DNA from 2 places in the Lactiplantibacillus paraxiangfangensis genome. Region 2 is predicted to be linked to the other one. Evidence: predicted binding sites of a transcription regulator. Region 2 holds the regulator's gene; the other holds the start of a gene.
The links. The regulator Rex, encoded in region 2, represses fermentation and respiration genes when NADH is low (regulators of the CRP and FNR family bind a similar motif). The targets are predictions, from matches to a motif close to TTGTGAANTANTTCACAA.
Positions count from the first base shown of each region.

Region 1: a site for Rex is predicted at 2,104-2,121, ahead of AAA939_RS12265 (nitronate monooxygenase). Genes of this name have one in related genera too.

Region 1 is NZ_BTPW01000024.1:31,360-35,793, forward strand. It holds gene helD (RNA polymerase recycling motor HelD) at 1-1,992, shown strand, start outside; gene AAA939_RS12265 (nitronate monooxygenase) at 2,156-3,082, shown strand; gene AAA939_RS12270 (hypothetical protein) at 3,194-3,478, shown strand; gene AAA939_RS12275 (family 20 glycosylhydrolase) at 3,821-4,434, opposite strand, start outside.
Region 2 is NZ_BTPW01000022.1:27,552-31,985, forward strand. It holds gene groL (chaperonin GroEL) at 1-642, opposite strand, end outside; gene groES (co-chaperone GroES) at 696-980, opposite strand; gene AAA939_RS11785 (CPBP family intramembrane glutamic endopeptidase) at 1,171-1,809, shown strand; gene AAA939_RS11790 (redox-sensing transcriptional repressor Rex) at 1,857-2,522, opposite strand; gene AAA939_RS11795 (ABC-F family ATP-binding cassette domain-containing protein) at 2,691-4,434, shown strand, end outside.

The DNA.
Region 1 (4,434 bases), on a different contig from region 2:
GAAGCCGGTGAACCGAAGACTGAGACCATTTATATTGGGCTAAGTTCTTTTTCGGATACGCCGGATCACTTCTTGATCTATGACTGGCGGGCGCCCATCTCTAGTATTTATTATGACGGTGGTCTCGGCAATGTGACCTACAGAACGCCGGACGGTCCCCAGTCAGTCAACGTGAAGCTTAAGCGGCAGTTGATGATTGATGACGGGAAGCTCGTGACCGTCTACGATACTGACGAAGCGGTCGGGGACTCGATGCTCTTAGAAGTTCTAGACGAAAAGTCAGACGTTAAGATGAAGAGTATCGTAACGACGATTCAAAAGGAACAAAATACGATTATTCGGGATACTAGCTCCGATTTGTTATTTGTTCAAGGGGCGGCCGGTTCCGGGAAGACGTCGTCGGTCTTGCAACGGGTCGCGTACTTGTTGTACCGGTACCGCGGGAATTTAACGGCCGGACAAGTTATCCTGTTTTCACCGAACCAATTATTCAACGATTATATTAACCAAGTGTTGCCAGAACTAGGCGAACAAAACATGGTACAGATGACGTACTACCAGTACGCCTCGTACCGGTTGCCACGGATGCAGGTCGAAACCTTGCAACAACGGTTTGAAGCTGAAAATACGGATGCGATGTCCAAAGTGACGAAGCTGGAAGGTAGCCTAGCGTTCTTTAACGCGGTAACGACTTACGGTAAACACTTGGAACAAGCCGACATGCGTTTTCGAAACATCACGTTGAACGATGAGGTCATTATTCCACGGGAAAAAATTAAAGAAATCTACTATTCATTTAATGAAAATTATCACTTAGGCAACCGGTTATCGGAAACCAAGGAAGATTTAATTAAAATTTTGAATCGCAAAGTGGAATCTGAGATGCGGTCTAAGTGGGTTGAAGACGTCGTTCAGGACTTATCACGCGAAGAAATTAACCAGTTGTATGGTAATCAGCCCCGTGAGTTTAAGAACGGGGATCAGGAATTTAAGTTCTTAGCACGTAAAATTGTCATGAAACGGTTAGGGACGGCTAGAACACAGATCGTCCGGAACCGGTTCTTGAGTATCAACATGCAGTACGCGCACTTTTTACGCGAAGTACCGCAAATTATCGACCTAGCGAAGTACGATATTTCGCAGGACGAGTGGGACGCCGCGGTTGAACAGAAATTAGCCAGCATCAAGGAACGGCACATTTCATTGACGACCGTTTCAGCTTACATGTACTTGCATGATTTAATGACGGGTAAGAAGGGCCAACGGGATATTCGCTTTGTCTTCTTGGATGAAATTCAAGATTACAACGCCTTCCAGTTAGCTTTCTTGAAGTTTAGTTTTCCAAACGCGCGTTTTACGATGCTCGGTGACTTGAACCAGGCCATTTTCACTAAGGAAAACAGTCACACGCTGATTGGTGAACTTGAAACGTTGTTTGATCCGGAGAAGACCCGGGTGGTTCAACTAACCAAGTCGTACCGGTCGACCCAGCAAATCACCGATTTTACTAAGGAAATCTTAGTGAACGGTGAAGCCGTAACCGCCTTTGATCGCCAAGGGGACCTCCCTAATGTGGCGGTAACGAGTGATTTTGATGATGCCGTGGATCAAGTCGTTGACCAACTTGCCATGAATGATTCGGACCGGGACACAACGGCCATCATTGGTAAGACGTTGGCCGAATGTGAAGCGTTGACCGACGCGTTGCAAGCTCGTGGCGAAAAGGTCACGCTGATTCGGACCGAAAATCAACGGTTAGCACCCGGCGTCATCGTAGTACCGTCCTTCTTAGCTAAGGGACTTGAATTTGACGCAGTGATCGTGTGGAACGCTAACCCGGATAATTATCAGCGCGAAGATGAACGGCAATTGCTATATACCATCTGCTCACGGGCGATGCACGAATTAACGATTGTAGCGGTGGGCGAATTGTCACCACTGCTCAGCCGTGTTAACCCGGATTTATATACGTTAAATGAAGCGACCGTTTAGTCGCCGTAAAATGACCCGCCATGGTTAGACCAAGTCTAGTTATGGCGGGGCTTTTTTTGCGCTTTAATACGGGACAAATTTGATGAATTGTCGATAGTAATCAACGTTTAATTGTGATATTCTTAACAAAATGGAAACGATTACATAACAGGAGGAATGAATAATGACTATTACTGAAATGTTAGGAATCCAGTACCCGATATTTTCTGGTGCGATGATGCATATTGCGGATCATCGGCTCGTTGGGGCAGTGTCTGAAGCGGGCGGCCTCGGCGTTTTAGCTTCTGCCGGCCTCAGTGCCGATGAATTACGGGTTGAGATCGTAAAGACGCGGGAATTAACGGATAAACCATTTGGCGTTAACTTGATGCTTCAAATGAAAAATTGTCCGGAATTAGCACAGGTCATTATTGACGAAGGCGTCAAGGTTGTGACGACTGGTGCCGGGAACCCGGCGTCGTACATTGGCCCGCTGCATGCTGCCGGGATTAAAGTCATTCCGGTGATTGCGTCGGTGCACCACGCGCATAAAATGGTCGCGGCGGGGGCCGATGCGGTCGTCGCTGAAGGTCAAGAGTCTGGTGGACATATCGGGCAAACGTCAACGATGGCACTATTGCCACAAGTTGTTGACGCGGTTGATATTCCCGTCATCGGGGCCGGGGGTGTCGGTGACGGCCGCTCGGTTGCCGCCATGTTTGCGTTGGGTGCTTCCGGCGTGCAATGTGGGACCATCTTCTTAACGGCGGCCGAATGCCCGGTAGCGGAAGCGTACAAGCAGCGGGTCTTAGCGGCGAGCGATACGGAAACCATCGTAACGGGACGCGCCCACCGGGATCCGGTCCGGTCATTACGTAACCCAATGTTGGAACATTATTTACAATTAGAACAAGCAGCGGCACCGGTAGTGGACTTGAAACAGTTAGCAGACGGCTCGTTTGAGCGTGCGGTCGACGACGGGGACGTTGAAGGCGGCAACCCGATGGCTGGTGAAATTGCGGGGATGTTCACCAAGATTCGTCCCGCTAAAGAAATTATTGAAGATTTATTTAGTCAAGCAAACCAAGTGGCGAGTGCGTTAACGATCTAAGTTCGGGCTGATAAATGGATTGGCTATTTGAGAAAGCGCTTTCTTTTGCTATAATTGACCTATAAGCCGACGGTATTGATAGGGCAACTACTAATAGAAAGCGTGATTAATATGATTATTAAGTCAACGTTAGAAAATTATTTAGCATTTTTCAACACCCCACTATTATCAGCTGGGCAAACCATTGGTGAACTGGTCGTTTTAATTCAGGCACATTACGCACAACGGCGGACCGATGAACATCTATCGATTTACTATGACGCGGTCGCCGATAACATCGTGATTGATTGGAATGATCAGCACCAAGTCATCAAGCGGTTCACAAACGACCACTTTAATCGCATTGAATCAGCTTATCTAGCCATGCAGGCCGAACAGCGGACTGTACAAGCTTAGTCTTAATATAAAAAAAGGCCTTTTCCGTTTTTGCGGGAAAGGCCTTTTAGATTGGAAGCAGTTATTATTGGTAGCTCCGTCGGGCAGTCTTGGTGTGCTGTGGGGGACGGTCCCAGCCACGGTGCGGTCTGGAACCTCGATTCAAAGCCGATAAACCACGTCTTTGAATCGCCCCGCAAGATTGGCACAAGGTTCACCTGCCAATCTTGCCGACACAGCACACCAAGACTGCCCGACTTTCGCTAAATACGAAGTGGTCTGTTGTTATTACGCTAGTAATTAATGGCATAGCTATCAGCGACGACCAGACTAGGTTATAAAGGAATAACGCTCTTTGGGCCGTTACTGCTTAAAGTAGGCCGTTAAGAACGGCGCAGTTTTGCTGACGACTTGGGCTTGCGAATAAGTCTTCTTGCCGTCGCCCCAGATGGAGATGGCTGAGCCGATGTTTTTGCTGCTCTTCGCAAGGTCTTGGGGGTTCGTCTTATCCCAGACCTGAACGTTCCAGTTCTTCTTTAAGTCATTTTTCCAGTAGCTGACGTTGGCCTTCTTGAACGTCGCTGGTTTCGTAATGACGTAGAGGTACCAGAAGTTGGCGTTGATGGTCTGAAAGCCCGCTTTGTTGAGTTGGGGAAGGGTCGGACGAATCTTGCGGTGGAGTTTGACTTGCTTGGGGTCGTCGTTTTCACCGTCATAACTCCAGTAGGTGATCAGGATGTTATGGTCGATCTTTTTCAAATCCGCGCGCATCAGCCCGTCGTTCCACATGGTGGTTTTGAGATGCTTCTTATTCAGGTAGCGGTTCAACGTGTTGGTGTATTTAACAGTGTTAGGTTGATGAGTTGCGGTGGACGCACTGTATTCGTCGCCCCCGATAGCCATGTGCTGACCGCGGTAAAGCAGGCCGACGTACTCACCCAGGAGTTTTTTGACAAACGGGGCCGTTTTGGCTGACC
Region 2 (4,434 bases):
ATCAAGGTCAGCCTCCATCTTATCGTTATCAGTTACCATGTATTGTGATAAGTAACCGCGATCGAATTGCATCCCTTCAACAACGTCTAAGCTCGTATCGACCCCACGGGATTCTTCAATGGTGATAACCCCATCATGGCCAACTTTTTCCATGGCTTCGGCAATTAACTTACCAGTTTCTTTGCTAGCAGATGAAACGGAAGCAATTTGCGCAATATCTTCTTGCGTCTTAACTTGGTGAGCCATGGCGTGTAAAGAATCAACCGCTGTCTTAGTGGCTTCTTCAATCCCACGACGAATACCAACGGGGTTAGCACCGGCCGTAACGTTCTTCATACCTTCGTTAACGATCGATTGGGTTAAGACCGTGGCAGTGGTTGTCCCATCACCAGCAATATCGTTAGTCTTAGAAGCAACTTCGGAAACTAATTTGGCACCCATGTTTTCGAAGTGATCTTCCAAGTCGATTGCTTTAGCGATTGTCACACCATCGTTAGTAATGGTTGGTGAACCGTATGATTGTTCCAATACGACGTTGCGCCCCTTAGGCCCTAACGTTGATTTAACGGTGTCAGCTAATTGATCGACACCCTTAAGCATAGCTGCTCGTGCATCTTCAGAGAACTTTAATTCTTTAGCCATTATCTATTTTCACCTCATGAATAATTTTTTAATTAAATATTGTTTTAAATGGATTAGTCTTCGACTGCGACAATGTCCTTTTCGTGTAAAACAAGGTACTTAGTTCCTTCATACTTAACTTCAGTACCGGCGTACTTGTCGAACAATACTTGATCGCCGACTTTCACGCTTGGGGCAACCTTCGTCCCGTTATCTAAAACACGACCGTCATTGACGGCAACAACTTTACCGCTTTGTGGCTTTTCCTTAGCGTTATTGGCAATAACGATACCACCAATCGTTTGTTCTTCTTCTTCTTGTTGTTGCAAGATGACGCGATCTCCTAATGGTTTTAACACGTGAATCCCTCCATTTATTCTTTTTAGCACTCTTAATACCCAAGTGCTAATTACAAAGATAACTATATCATTTTGATTTAAGAATGCAAGTGATTTGTCAATTATTAGTCAAAGAATGTCAAATCGACTATAATGGGATTACTTAAGTCAAATTGACTCGAAAATTAACTAAATCAAAGGACGTGAGCTGATGGCTAATCGCCGCCAATCGCTAATCATTTTAATCCTCTACTTTATAATTTACGCATTACCTAGCCTTTTGGTCGCTAGTTTTCATAATTTGGGATCGCAGGTCTTCGTCATCCAGACCGTTGACTACCTAGTCGGCGCTGTGCTGTTGGTCATCGTTGCCAGTCGGATGCACGAACCTAATCCTCTAGAAAAGCACCCCGTTAGTTGGGTTAAAGCACTGCTATGGGGGTTGTTAGGTACCGTGCTGGTCATTGTCGGGCAAATGGTGATTTTACAGCTCACCCAACTACTCGGGCACTCTACGGCGTCGGCCAATACGACGACGCTTTTAACCGTTGGCCGCCAGTACCCGTTCTTTTTCCTAGCAATTATGGTCGGCGCCCCTATTATGGAAGAACTCGTCTTTCGTAAAGTGATTTTTGGCAACCTTGCCCCACTGACTGGGCAAATCGGGGCCGCGCTCATCTCCAGTGTCTTCTTCAGTTTTGCGCACGCCGACGGTCACTTTATCCTGTACGCCTTCATTGGCTTACTCTTTTGTTGGTTATACCGCCAAACTGGCCGTATCCAGACTTCGATGTTAGCGCATATTTTAATGAATAGCGTTGTTATTTTACCTACACTACTTGGTAAATAACCGCTAGCCAAATAAAAACGCTTGGGAAAAAATCCCAAGCGTTTTTATTATTCATCGTCAGAATTGCCGTGATCACCCAATTGTTCACCGTAGTGTTCAATAAAGTAAATCAGCGTCTGTAATTCATTGGTTAAATCGACATTTTGAACCCGAACCGTATCCGGTACTGAAATGCGTAACGGTGTAAAGTTCATGATTCCCTTGACGTTGGCATCTACCAATTCATCAGTGATGTTTTGCACAGCCGTCGTTGGTACTGTCAAGATTGCAATTTCAATTTGTTGTTCGATCAATTGCTTTTTAAGTTCCGTCATTGGATATACTGGTACACCGCTTTGTACCGTATTCGCAATGGCCTCGTTAACATCAAAAGCTGCGGAGATCCGCACGTTACTGTTCTTGTGGAAATTAAAGTTAAGTAACGCGTGTCCCAAGTTTCCGACCCCAATCAAGGCAACGTTCGTTAAAGTATCCTGATTCAAGATTTTCTTAAAGAACGAAAGTAACTTTTCAACATCATATCCGTACCCCCGTTTACCTAGGGCCCCAAAATATGAAAAATCGCGTCGAATCGTTGCTGAATCTACCTTAACCGCCTCGGACAATTCCGTTGATGAAACCCGTTTTTTATCGGCATCTAATAAAATATTGAGATAACGATAATAAATCGGCAACCGTTTCGCCGTTGCCCGAGGAATTTTTGTTTCTGCCATTCGGACGATCCCTCCTTACCAAAAGTTTGTGAATTTGCTGACACTATTCTAGCATAGTGCGTCACTTTGTGAAATAATAATTACTTATTATTCCGTATTACTAGGGCAGACCGTTGCAATATGCTACAATTGTGTGACGAATTAAATGTGAAAGGAGCTTAAAAAAGCGTGATTTTACTACAAGTACAGCAAGTCATGCGGCGTTTTGGCGCCGATGTCTTGTTCGATAACGTACAAATGGACATTCAAGAACATGCCCGGGTGGCCTTAGTTGGTCGCAACGGTGCGGGTAAATCAACCTTACTAAAAATGATTGCCGGTGAAACGGTCCCGGATGAGGGCCAGATTTCGATGCGTAAAGACCTGACCATTGGTTACTTAGCCCAAGATCAAGGCCTCGACAGCAACAATACGATTTGGGAAGAAATGAGCAGTGTCTTTGCCGAAGTGCACGCCTTAGAAGACCAAATGCACCGCTTAGAAGCTCAATTAAGCGACCCCGCCGTCATTGCGGACGACCAAACTTACCAACAAACTTTAAAAACTTATGATCAGGTTCAAACCGCCTTTCAACAAAAAAATGGTTACGGCTATCAGGCCGAAATCCGCGGCGTTTTGCACGGATTTCAATTCGACGCCGACGTTTACGACAAATCGGTCACCGAACTCTCTGGTGGTCAAAAGACTCAGTTGGCGTTAGCCAAACTATTGCTTGAAAAACGGGATCTCTTGATTTTGGACGAACCGACCAACCATTTGGACGTTGAAACGTTAACTTGGCTGGAAAGTTATTTGCAATCGTATACCGGCGCCTTACTAATCGTTTCCCATGACCGGTACTTCTTAGACCGCGTTGTTAACGAAGTCTACGACCTATCCCATCATGAAATGATCCACTACACCGGAAACTACGATCAATTTGTTCAGGAAAAAGCCGCCCGCATTCAGGCCCAGTGGAAACACTACGAAAAACAACAAGCTGAGATCAGTAAGTTAGAAGATTTCGTCAACAAGAATATTGTACGGGCGTCAACGACGAAGCGGGCGCAAGCTCGGCGTAAACAGTTAGCTAAGATGGACCGTTTAGACCGACCAGACGGCGATGACAAAACGGCGCACTTTGGCTTCCACGCTGCCAAGCAAAGTGGGAACATTGTTTTGACCGTTAAGGATGCCGCCGTTGGGTACGCTGGTCAAACGTTATCAGAACCGGATAACCTTAACGTTAAAAAACACGAAGCCGTCGCCATTGTTGGCCCCAACGGGATTGGTAAATCGACCCTCTTAAAAAGTATTTTAGGAAAGATTCCGTTCATCAAAGGTCAAGCCGTCTTCGGCACTAACGTCGTAACTGGCTACTACGACCAGGAACAACGGAACCTTCATGATAGCAAAACAGTTTTAAGCGAATTATGGGACGAACACCCAACCACGCCTGAAAAGGATATCCGGACGATTCTCGGGAGCTTTCTCTTTACCGGCGAAGACGTCGACAAACCAATTCACGCTCTATCCGGTGGTGAGCGGGCTCGCTTATTGCTAACTAAACTTGCGATGCAAAATAATAACTTTTTGATTCTTGACGAACCGACCAACCATTTGGATATCGATAGTCGGGAAGTGTTGGAAGTGGCCCTCAATGATTTTGACGGGACCCTCCTCTTCGTTTCTCATGACCGTTACTTCATTAATCAAGTGGCCACTAGTGTCGTCGAAGTCTCACCCGAAGGAACGGAACTGTTCTTAGGCGACTACGATTACTATATCGATAAGAAACAAGAACAAGAAGAACTCGCTGCGGCGGCCGCGAGTGAAGCCGCCGAACAGGCCGCACTAGCTAACCCAGATGCCACGACCGCTTCAGCTGCCGTACCGCGTTCAAAGGGCCAGCAGAATTATCAAGCTAGCAAGC